2 regions of the Photobacterium sp. GB-72 genome follow, and region 1 is predicted to be linked to the other one. Evidence: riboswitches for the same ligand, from Rfam matches in the RefSeq annotation. Region 1 holds a riboswitch; the other holds the start of a gene.

Region 1 (6,116 bases):
ACAATAACCAATGCCTGTTTGCGTTGGCTGCCCATCAACTTCAACTTCTTTGGATACTTGCTCTGTACTCTCTTCATCAAGTGCAACATCCCAGCCACAGCTACGCAGATCTGCATCAATGATTCGCTTGCGGGTCTCTTGTTCATTAAAATCAAAGCTGCTCTTCATTGCTAGCGTATTGCTACGAAGTTTATCTGCTTTGGCTTGATCCACTTGTGCTTTAAGCTGTGCCGCTTCTTTCTGAGCCTGTAATTGAGCAAGCTTAGTTTCTTCCAGCTCTTTCAATGCCTGTTTTAAGATCTCATCATGCTGTTTAAGCTTTTGTTGTAATTGCTTATTCTTGCGCTTAAATTCGCCTTTGGATTCATCTTCTCTTTGGCTATTTTCAGGTGTGGTAAACGATGGGCAATCTTCTAGTTTACCCTCGCCATATGCCATAAATAGCCAGCAGCCAATGAAATAAGATTCTTTTAGCAACCAAATGGCATCGTGTTGGCTAACTTCGCCTTCATGAGCGGCTTTGTTTCCGCCTCGACGAACAGCGTGAAACTTATCAACAATGGTTTTATCAACGATAGATGTGAATGAACCGCTCACCAACTTATCATGCATAGAGGCGTTAGGTGCCACAGGAAGGTGAAGCTCTCGGTACAAGTAGCCTACAATTTTTTCGACGTAGCAGCGCAGCTTAACCAGTGCACTTTGCGGATCACTCACGGCATAGGTTTCAGCAAATGCGCCAAGCTCTGCCAACTCTGGCCACTGGTTACGTAAATGTTCGAAATTCATGGACGTTTTCACCTTAGTTGCTCTCCTTTGATACCTATGCCTATCGCAACGTTTATGCCATTCGCTTTTCTTTGTTTCATCAAGCATCTAAATCGTACGTTTTGAGCCAATTATTCAATGTTTGATGATTTTTTAAACCTAATGATTTAGCAGCCTTAGATTTGTTTCCACTGGCAAAATCCATGGCAGAGATAATCGCATCTTTTTTAATATTATCAATATATTGCTGCAAATCGCCCGGAATAAGGAACTTATCTTCAGCGGACGGTGTATTATCTAAGCTTAATGTGGCTTTTTCGATATCCGCTCGGCTTAGCTCTTTATTTTCAGACCACAGCGTAGCACGGTTTAACGTATTCCAAAGCTCACGAATATTACCCGGCCAGTGATGTGAAACGGTAAAATTTATTGCAGCATCGGAAATGTTTTTACTTTCAAACAGCGGATGCTTTTCCATCTGTTGATTGATGTCTGCCATGAACGTGGTAATGATGTCGGGAATATCTTCAGCGCGCTGCCTTAATGGCGGTAATGTGATAACGCCAACAGCGAGGCGATAAAATAAATCTTCACGAAACGTTTCATCAGACACCATACGAAATAAATCACGATGCGTCGCTGCGATTATCCGTACATCGATGGTGCGGGTAACGGTATCACCCACACGCGTGATCTCTTGTTGTTGTAACGCTCGTAATAGTTTGACTTGCACCACTAAAGGAAGCTCACCGACTTCATCTAAAAACAGTGTGCCGCCGTTTGCTTGCTCAAACAGTCCTTCATGATCACGCTCAGCTCCCGTGAAGGCTCCCTTTCTGTGACCAAATAAAATTGAATCGACGAGGTTTTCAGGTAGCGCACCGCAGTTGACGGCTTTAAATGGCTTTTGCTGTCGGAGGCTGGCTTGATGAATAGACTTTGCAAGTACCTCTTTACCCGTTCCGCTTTCACCTAATAATAATGCTGGTAGATCCGAATACGCTAAACGTTGCGCTTTTTTGACGGTTTCTTGCATTACTGCGGAGTTGGCGGTTATTGAGCTAAAAGCACCTTCATTTTTGGGGTGTTTAGAGACCAGTTGTGAAATCGCAGTAGATGAAGATTTCGCATACTCAGAGGCAAAATCTACCGGGATATCGACATTATTGATTTCCCCTTGTGGCGATGTTTGAACGAACTGACATTTAGCATTACCCTTGCCCAGCAGCACTGATACAACAGTCATGGCTGGGGTACCTGATGTCAGATTGATATACACCTGAGTCGCATCTGAGGAAACGTCACTCAATTGCTTTTGCATGACTTTCGTTATTGATAAATAATCAATCGGTGAAGTTAATCTGACACGTTTTATCTCTACTGATGTTTTAGAACGCCCAGCACATGCTAACTTTCTTTTTAACCAGTCCTTGTAGTCAAACCATTCGTCATCCCATGTACTCGCAAGAATAACGACACTATCAAGCATCGGCCCTCTAAGAGCGAGGGTTGCAATGGAAGCTGGTTTATCTAGCTTCATTTGATCTAAATCTGTTCTACCAAGCCAGCTAAGCAGAGTTGCCATTTTAACGTCCGTGATTTTAGTTTTGTTTATTTTAATCAATCTGATGCGGTAAAGGTGTGAGGTAATCTACAGTGTCTTAACCGAGCAGTTGCATAATACATAATATGTCAATGAAACTAATATTGTTTTTATTGCTCGGGTTCTTTGTCGGGGAATGATTATTTCACCTGACCATTACATCTTTGGTTTTTATCTAACATGAATGCTGATGTAACCCCTTATTTTATAAGTACGTGACAACAAAACGTTTATCTATTAGGATTTGAGAGTTAGTCGGGGGGCATTACGCTGAGATCACAATTTAAGTGGGACCCGTTGAACCTGAACCAGTTAACACTGGCGGAGGGAACTAAATAAACAATATCCGTATTGTTTAGCCAAGTTATCACTGGATCTCATCACTTCACATCAACCGATCCTTTCAGACTTGGCACCGGTTCCTAACGCGTAATTAGGAATCTGTTATGTCATCACACACCAATAATACATCCCATGTTACAACGCCTATCGTTTTAACTATTGCTGGCTCTGACAGTAGTGGTGGCGCGGGTATTCAAGCCGATATCAAAGCTATTTCAGCAACTGGTGGCTATGCTTGTTCGGTGATCACTGCAATTACGGCGCAAAACACCCAAGGTGTTAGTGGTATTCTTCCTATTCCTCTTGTGATGATAGAACAACAGTTAGATGCTGTTTTTACCGATCTCAACATTCAGGCCGTTAAAATAGGCATGCTTGCCGATAGTGACATCATCACGCTGGTTGCGAACAAAATAAAAGAGTACAAGCCACGCTATCTTGTGATTGATCCCGTTATGGTTGCCACCAGTGGTGACTTATTATTACAACAGTCAGCCATTAGTACATTAAAGCAAAAACTACTTCCATTAGCTGATCTCATCACGCCTAATTTAACTGAAGCCGCTGCGCTGACAAACAGCGAGATCCCACACAATCATACGGATATGTTGGGATTAGTCAGCAAACTGCGTGACATACAAACAAAAGCCATACTGCTTAAAGGTGGGCACCTAGAAAGTGATTCAGAAAGTAATGATTTATTAATATTAAGTGACGATATTATCGAGCTAAAAACAAAACGTATTGATACCCACAATACCCATGGTACTGGCTGTACCCTCTCTTCAGCTATTGCTTCTTACCTTGCTCAAGGTTATTCGATCGAACAAGCAACACAACGTGGCAAAGAATATATTACCTCTGCCATTTCAGCGGCTGATCAGCTCAATATCGGTAGTGGTCATGGTCCTGTTAATCATTTTTTTACACAGGATCAAAATAGCTAACAAGACATGAAACATCACGCAACATGATATAAAAAAGCGGTGATTTAACTCACCGCTTTGATTTATATAGTAAATATTATGTGATTACAGTTTTGTCCAAGCATCTTGCCAATAAGCACTGCTTGCTGGGGCATAAGAAGCACTTGAGCACCAACCTGAATTAGGCCACGGTTTACATTGGTATAACTGCTCATCGCTAGCACGAACAATATCCCCTTGTTGGTAAACTGTGCCCGCTTGATACGTTGGATATTCTCCCGGCGCAGGTGGCGTCACTTCTGGTTTGACTGAGGTACAACCTTCGGTTGCAATTTGTTTCCAAACACCCCACTCACCCGTTGTTCCCGGCTCTTCACCTTTTGTCCACCAACCTGCTAGCCATACCACACCGTTGTGGCTGACTTCATCTCCTGCAACATAAATACTTTGTGCACTCCATGTGTTTTCGCACACTGCGCTACCTTCAACCGTCACAACACGTTGCGCTTCTGTGGTTTGTTGTGCGCTGTCAGTAATACGGTAATTCAAAGTGTAGTTACCAGCTAGGCTCGTATTGACTTCACCTTTGATAATAATATTGGCCGTTATGTCGCCATCTTCTGCATCTTTTGCGGTAATACCTGTTTTTGCATCAAAGGTATCACCGAGTTGAATAGTCGTATCGCTAATCCCTTCTAACACAGGTTTTGCACTAAACACTTCAACTTTACGCGCAACAACAGATTCACTTAAAGCACTGTCATAAGCTTTGTAAGTTAGCGTGTAATGACCCACTTTATTGGTATCAACAGTACCTTCAACCACGATAGAGGCAGTGACATCACCATCGTAATCATCTGTCGCTGTTACTCCTGCAAGTGGCGCAAATAAATCACCATGTGCAACAACAATATCGTCAACACCTGTGATAACGGGTGCTTTTCCTGCCTCCGTTGTCACAATACTTGCTTTTAACGACGCTTTTGCCGGCACTATATCCATTGTATTTAATACTTCACCACCACAGCTAACTTCTGCGCGGTATGGTTTCAGTGCACTTTCAATATTGATGTGAAAACGGTTCATGTGACCATCTTGCAAACGACGGTTATACAGGTTAAACGTTTTGGTGCCACCGTTTTGCGTCAACACATCCAACTGACATGTTGAAGCCGTGAAGTTATCAAGGTAAACATTACCGTATGCACCATGCAGAGCTGGGTAGATGTAGCTTGGTAGTGTTTTCTGTGGATCGTAATACCCTACCAAGGTTGTTACCTGTACGCCTTGCTTGTATGGGATAAGATCAATATTACCGCCCAGTGTTGAGTTTTCTTCTAATACCCACTGTCCATTGGCGTAAGTGAACGCATATTTTTTGTCACGCTCTAATGTAAAACTTTGATCATTATAATGAATATTGGTATTCCATAGCGATGTCACTTGAACAAGTGCTGTTTTACCTTCAAACGCTATATCGCTTGGCAGGTGAACATTACCAATCCATGCGTGGTTTTTCACTAAGACATAAACAAGATCATTTTTTTCAAATAGCTCATAAAACTTGTGACTTTCTGGACCAAATTCATCAGGCCCTAAGCTTTCATTCGGACTAACAACAACAGAGATCGCTAAATCATCAACCACTGAATGCGTCCATGGCTTCATCACTTGTTCTACATGATCCCACTTGCTATAACCTGTTGGGGACTCTGGATCAAAATTCGCTTTATTTTCTACGAAATCTTGAAACACACTCAGCTCATACGGTGCATGTAATGTGTATGCATTGTATTTAGGGTAAAGCGGTTGACCGCCAGACATGGTACCAAAACCAAAACTGTGTCCTTCAAAAGGTGCAACACATTCCCCTTCGTAGCATGACTCTTGATTCGTCACCCCTTTAGTGAAATTAGGAATAAAGATATTTTTATAAACATCCCACCCCCATGTAGAGTTCACTTCAGTAGAACTTTTGTGAATTGCTCCCGTAAAGCCACCAGGATAATGTGCACCGACTCCTAATTCGTGACCTACTTCATGACTAAATTCGTTACCCGTTGAACTCACGACAGAAGCTACACCTGCGTAAGAGCCCAACATACCGTGTGCAATTAAACCATCAGTATAATTACCAATTGAGTTATTCACAGTCACTTGCGTTGCATGGTATGGCGCTTCAATGTTCCACTGACTTGCAGGACGTACTTTTGATGAATTCACACCATAGTTAGCACTGTTAATACCTGAAGAGATCAGTTCACGTGCAATACGGTAATGTGAATCACTGCCGTAACCGTCTGCATCACTAGGATCAACACCTTGAAGTAAGCGACCATCAGGCAAAATGATCTCTTTAAGATGTACTGATTCATAAGGGTTAACAATCAATTTACTGATCTGAAGACTTTGGAAATACTGACGGTGTAATTCTGGATCATCGATAAAGATAAATTGATCTCTTGGCTCTGTTAATA
Region 2 (6,116 bases), on a different contig from region 1:
CACCACCAGAGCAAATTTCGGCTGGTATTCCTTTCAACGACAAAGTGGCTCATAGCGGTACTATTGCTATTTTTGCTGACTATGAAGTAAAACAAACCGTCCATGCCTTTAGTGATAAGGCGGGTGACAATCGTATTCTTAATAGCGTTCTCTTTCTGCAACAAAAACATGCACCACGTTCTGTGGTATTAGTGACTAAAGACATCAACATGCGACTGCGTGCCAAAGGTGCAGGCGTCTTGTATGTTGATGACTATCGTACCGATCAGTTGATTGATGATGTCGCATTATTAACCAAAGGCTTTCATCGCTATCATGGCGATTTTTGGGAAAATGTTGCTGAGTGTCAGTCGGAAAATAGAGGTCGTTCAACCTTACATACCTTACCTAAAAACTTATTTGAAACTCCCTTTGTTAATCAATATCTACTGGATGAAGGCAATGATTTTGCTGCTAGAATTCAAAGTATTGATGATGAAAGTGTCACCATTAAAGACATTAGCCAAGAGCGACTAATGCATCGACAAGCTTGGGGCGTTAATCCTAAAAATATTTATCAAGGGATGGCGCTAGATGCAATGCTTGATCCTCGGATTGATTTAGTGATCTTAACGGGTCCTGCTGGCTGTGGTAAAACCATTTTAGCAATGGCTGCAGCACTTGAGCAGGTCATTGAAAAAGGGATGTATGACAAAATTATTGTCACTCGTAATACACCCGAAATCGCTGAGTCGATTGGTTTCCTACCGGGTACCGAAGAAGAAAAAATGATGCCATGGCTGGCAGCGGTTACCGATACTATGGAAGCACTTCATAAGCATGATGTTTGTACTGATGGCTCAATGAAGTACATTTTTGATAAAGCCAATATTCAATTTAAATCGATTAACTTTATGCGTGGGCGTTCTATTCAAAATGCCTTTGTTTTACTCGATGAGTGTCAAAACTTAACAGCGTCACAAATTAAAACCATTATTACCCGATGTGGTGAAGGCACAAAAATTGTGTGTTCGGGTAACCTTGCTCAAATTGATTCCAACTATCTATCCCCAGTGACCTCGGGATTAACCTATATTGTTGAGCGCTTTAAAAACTTTGAAGGTAGCGCCAATATTTATCTCAACGGGGTGGTTCGAAGCCGTCTAGCGGAATTTGCCGAAGAAAATCTTTAATCACTAGCAAGAAGAATAAGAAAAGCGAGCACATTGGGTGCTCGCTTTTTTGTTTATATTGTTACTTATTGCATTCTTCGGTTATGTTTCTGGTAGGGTTAAACCGAGATAGTTTTTAAGCTCAGGTAATACGGGATTAGATAAAACATCACAGGTTTCTCCTACCGCTTTGATAGTACCTTCATTAATAAAAATACATTTATTGGCAATTTTTTCGGCATCTTCAGGACTATGAGTGATCATCAATACCGTCATATTACGCGTTGTGGCTAATTGCTTAACGAGGTTTAACATCTCCGTACGCAGTGAAGGGTCAAGGGCCGAAAATGGTTCATCAAGCAGTAGCAAAGGGCGCTCTCGTAATAAACATCGCGCTAATGCTACTCGCTGACGTTGCCCGCCAGAAAGCTGCTCAGGTAAACGCTCAAGATAGGTATCAATCCCCACTTGTTTCGCTGAATTAGTCACTCGCTGTTTTTGCTCTGCGGTAAGTTTAAGGTTTGGGTTGATACCTAACGCAATGTTTTCAAATACACTGAGGTGAGGAAATAAATTGTGCTCTTGAAATAACATCGAGAGTGGACGTTGCGCAGGCTCTAGCTGACAGATAGATTGGCTATTAACGGTGATCTCACCGCTATCAGGGACGAGAAAGCCAGCAATGAGTGCGAATAAGGTACTTTTACCTGCGCCACTTGGGCCAATGAGTGCAGCGATATCTCCCTGCTCAAGCTGAACATCAAAGCTCAACGCCATCGCAACCTCATTTTTGTGTTGAGGTAAGTAGGTATAGTTGAGTTGATTAATGTTTAGCATGATGAGCTCCTTGGCGATGGCGAGTAACAACAAGATACTCGACGGCACTAAATAAACCTAAGCTGAGTAACAGTAAAACCAGTGCAGCAACAGCAGCGGCATCCATTCGGTAACTGCCCATGAGTTCAAATAAATACAATGGCAGCGTTTGAAAGTCTTGACTGCCAAATAATGCAATCGCACCTAAATCCCCCAGTGATAAGACAAAGCTAATAGCGAGAGCTTGGGCAATAGGGGCACGTAATGCACGCCACTCAACCAAACGTAATCGCGATAGATGCGTCATCCCTAAACTGCGACATAACGGATTATATTGCTGCGCGAGGTGGAGCATTGGTTGACTTAATGTTTTGATTACATAGGGCAGTGCCATTAGGGCATTAACACAGACCACAACCCAAAACGCAGCACTGTAAGCATCAGTATATTGGCGCAGTAAAAGAAAAATACCAGTACTTAACACTAACCCAGGTGTCACTAAAATCACTGTGCCGATCATTTCAATCCCGTCAGCAGCCAGTTTTTTACGTGCTAAGCGTAAGCTACGACTCGTGATGAGGATCATGACGCCAAGACAAAATGCTAATAAGCAGGAAAATAGTGCGATATGGAGTGAGTTAGTGATTGCTGACCATAACTGCTTTTGTTCTAAGATATTAAATAATTGATGGTTAATACCCGATACAAAGACGGCTATGATCGGTGGTATAACAAACATTAACGCACAAATGATCCAGAATACATCCCAACATTTAGCGCGCCATGTATCGTTATAATTCACTACATTTTTGCTGATAGAGCCGTTGAGGGTGGAAAGCGGTTTAGCAAAACGTTGGGTAAAAAGTACTAATGAGCAGCAAAGTAGCATTTGCCATAAGGCTAAAATAGCCCCTGTCGCTAAATCAAAGTCATAACGCAACGCTTGATAAATGGCGAGCTCGATAGTGGTTGATTTAGGGCCACCGCCAAGCGACATGATCACGGCAAAGCTGGTAAAGCACAACATAAAGACTAAACCCGCGATATGCGGCAGTTGTTGGCGTAGTCGAGGCCATGCAATTAAGCGAAATTTACTCCAGCCAGTAATACCTAAATGCGCTGCAAGCTGATGTTGCTCTGCGGGGATACCATCGAGACTTTGCAGTAGAAAACGCACGGTCAGTGGCAGGTTTAAAAATACGTGAGCCAGTAAAATCCCGCTTAAACCGTAAATGTTTAATGGCGGTAAGCCTAGTATTTCTAGGTTATGGCTGATCAATCCACTTTTGCCATAAATCGATAATAACCCAAAAACAGCAACCAATACGGGCATCACGAGCGTCATCGCAAATAAACGTAATAGCAGAGCTTTTCCTACAAACTGCCGTCGTGAGAGTGCATAAGCAATCGGAATCGCTGGGATGATGCTAAATAGAGTCGACAAGATGGCTTGATAGAAGCTAAATCCTGTTACATGTCGCAGATAAGGATCATGCCATAGTGTTGATAGTTGCCAGTCGTTAGCTTGGCTGATTAAGGCGGTGAGCGCGGCAACAACAACAAGAGTGATCAGCCCGGCACTGATAATGCCGGGCAATAAGGTAATGCGTTTGTTCAAAGTCTTAAACCATTACTGAGTGAGGGCTTGCTGCCACTCTCGGATCCAGGCTTTGCGATGTGTTGCCACTTCGTCGGCACTAAATTCAAGTGCTTTGCTTGGTACGGTGAGTTCATCAAAACCTTTCGGTAGGCTTTGCTTTGTTACTGGATACATCCAGTTGTGGGTAGCAATTTGTGACTGAAAAGCATCACTTACAATAAATTGCATAAATTGATCGGCAAGTTTTGGATGTGGGCTATTTTTCATCTTCGCTGCCACTTCAACTTGCATATAATGGCCTTCTTTAAAGTTAGCCGCTTTGTACTGGTGCTTGTCTTCAGCAATGATGTGATAAGCTGGTGATGTGGTGTATGAAAGCACCATATCTGATTCGCCTTTTAAGAACATGTTATAGGCTTCAGACCAACCCTTAGTGACGGTCACGGTGTGTTTCGCTAGTTGCTGCCACATTTCAGGGGCTTTATCACCGTAGACCGATTTGATCCATAACATTAGACCTTGGCCAGGGGTTGAAGTACGAGGATCTTGATAGATAACGCTGATATTTTGATCTTTGATCAGAGCATCTAAACTCGCTGGTGGGTTTTTCAGTTTATCGCTGTCATACACAAAGGCAAAATAGCCGTAATCATAAGGGATGAAAGTATCATCACTCCAACCTTTAGGAAGCGTGAGCTTACTGGTATCAACATCACTTTTTGCTAATAGGCCGGTATTTTTCGCTTCTGTCATTAGGTTGTTATCTAGCCCTAATAACACATCTGCTTTACTGTTTTTCCCTTCAAGACGAACGCGATTTAAAATCGATACGCCATCTTCTAAAGAAACAAAATTGACCGTACAACCATTACATTGTTTTTCAAACGCTTTCTTTACTACAGGACCAGGACCCCAGTCGGAAGCAAAGGAGCTGTAGGTATAAACATTAAGAGTATTGTCTGAGGCGAAAGCTGAGCTTGCAACTAATGACAGAGAGATTAGGGGAAGAAGAGTGTTTATTTTTTTCACTATGCGCTCCGAGATGTCCTGCATCCTTGGGACAAAAATTGAAAGAGAGAGCGGCACAGGTTTGAGTGCTGTTGCATCATGCAATGGTCAGCGAGCTCGAAAGCATGTTCGAGCATCTCAATTCCTACGCCAGCATTACCTGGTTCAGGTTCAATGGGTCCTGCTATAAAGCACGTATGCCTAACAATCTCAGCCAAATGGCTCCCCAATGAGAACAAACTATTGTACCTGCAACTGTATCGAAGTTATAGCTTCTGATTAAGTTGCCAATTATAGATGTAATGGATCTGAGTGAATTGTAGGTTAGGCGTAATACGATAATGATTAAGGTGTTGTTGTAACTCAGTTAACGATCCAAAATCAGTTTGATACCAATCATAGATAGATGACAGTGTGATGCCATTTTTTGTTATTTTTATTGCTTTTTCACTATTAATAAAACGTGTTGCAGCTTGATCTAACTGGGAGTCTAATCGATCGCTATTAAACGCTTTAGGCAGTAAATCAGGACAACCAAGACTGGCACAGTTGACTGCGTAGTGGATCCTAGGATCTTGCCAGATAGGGCGTAAGATCCGATGTTCAATATCGTTTAAAGTTAGCTTTTTATTATTAATGGTAATAATGGTTTGATCCCATGGTCCAAAGCTAAATAAACCTCCCAATTTAGTGATTGATTTTACAGGGTAATTATCAATAATTAATTGAACGGTTAGGGCGTTATATAAATTAACCCAATAGGCAAATTGAACATCACGATTATAACGGTGAGGATTTTGGGCACTGAGTCGCTTAATATAAGTTGCTAGCTTTTGTTTATCTGCACTTGATACTTGGTTATAACGAAATAAGGTTTGATCCGGTTGAATGACAAGATATTTATCGAGTAGTTGCTGCCAATCTTGATGACTGATCTTGTTTGTGTTTTTAGGATCATGAGGTTGCCAATATGACCAGAGTTCGGATTTTGGCGCAGCAAAGATCGGCAGAGTGAATAACAGCAGCCAAGTGGCAATAACAATACGCATATTTTTCCTATTAATATAATAAGTAACAATATTGATTAAGACCGTAATAAGTATTGGCTAATTTCATTATCTTTTTGATATTTTAAATAAAAACGCCCTGTTTATATTAAACAGGGCGTCCGATTTCAGATGATGTACGATTACGCTAAGAAGCGAGGAATACGGTTTTCAAAGTCTGTAATTTTATCTTCGTGTTGCAGTGTCAAACCGATATTGTCTAAGCCATTTAATAGGCAGTGACGACGGAATTCATCAATTTCAAAGGTGTACTCTTTACCATCCGCACTGACGATCATTTTTTCAAGATCAACCGTGATCTGTGCGCCTTCATTTTCATCGACATACTTAAATAAAGTGTCAACGTCTTGCTCAGAGAGACGTACGGGCACCATTTGGTTATTGATCGAGTTACCATAGAAAATATCGGCAAAGCTTGGCGCAATCATAACTTGGATACCGTAATCAGCAAGCGCCCACGGTGCATGTTCACGA

What was found. Region 1 has a riboswitch for thiamine pyrophosphate ahead of thiD (bifunctional hydroxymethylpyrimidine kinase/phosphomethylpyrimidine kinase). Riboswitches for the same ligand answer to the same signal wherever they lie in the genome.
Region 2: another riboswitch for thiamine pyrophosphate. It lies ahead of thiB (thiamine ABC transporter substrate binding subunit); the one in region 1 lies ahead of thiD (bifunctional hydroxymethylpyrimidine kinase/phosphomethylpyrimidine kinase).

The regions. Positions count from the first base shown of each region.
Region 1 is NZ_PYNV01000001.1:122,570-128,685, forward strand. It holds gene C9J40_RS00575 (DEAD/DEAH box helicase family protein) at 1-789, opposite strand, end outside; gene C9J40_RS00580 (sigma-54-dependent Fis family transcriptional regulator) at 869-2,353, opposite strand; TPP riboswitch at 2,618-2,718, shown strand; gene thiD (bifunctional hydroxymethylpyrimidine kinase/phosphomethylpyrimidine kinase) at 2,818-3,660, shown strand; gene C9J40_RS00590 (M66 family metalloprotease) at 3,745-6,116, opposite strand, start outside.
Region 2 is NZ_PYNV01000016.1:70,514-76,629, reverse strand. It holds gene C9J40_RS16715 (PhoH family protein) at 1-1,172, shown strand, start outside; gene thiQ (thiamine ABC transporter ATP-binding protein) at 1,254-1,988, opposite strand; gene thiP (thiamine/thiamine pyrophosphate ABC transporter permease ThiP) at 1,975-3,585, opposite strand; gene thiB (thiamine ABC transporter substrate binding subunit) at 3,598-4,587, opposite strand; TPP riboswitch at 4,701-4,814, opposite strand; gene C9J40_RS16695 (DUF547 domain-containing protein) at 4,842-5,624, opposite strand; gene leuD (3-isopropylmalate dehydratase small subunit) at 5,765-6,116, opposite strand, start outside.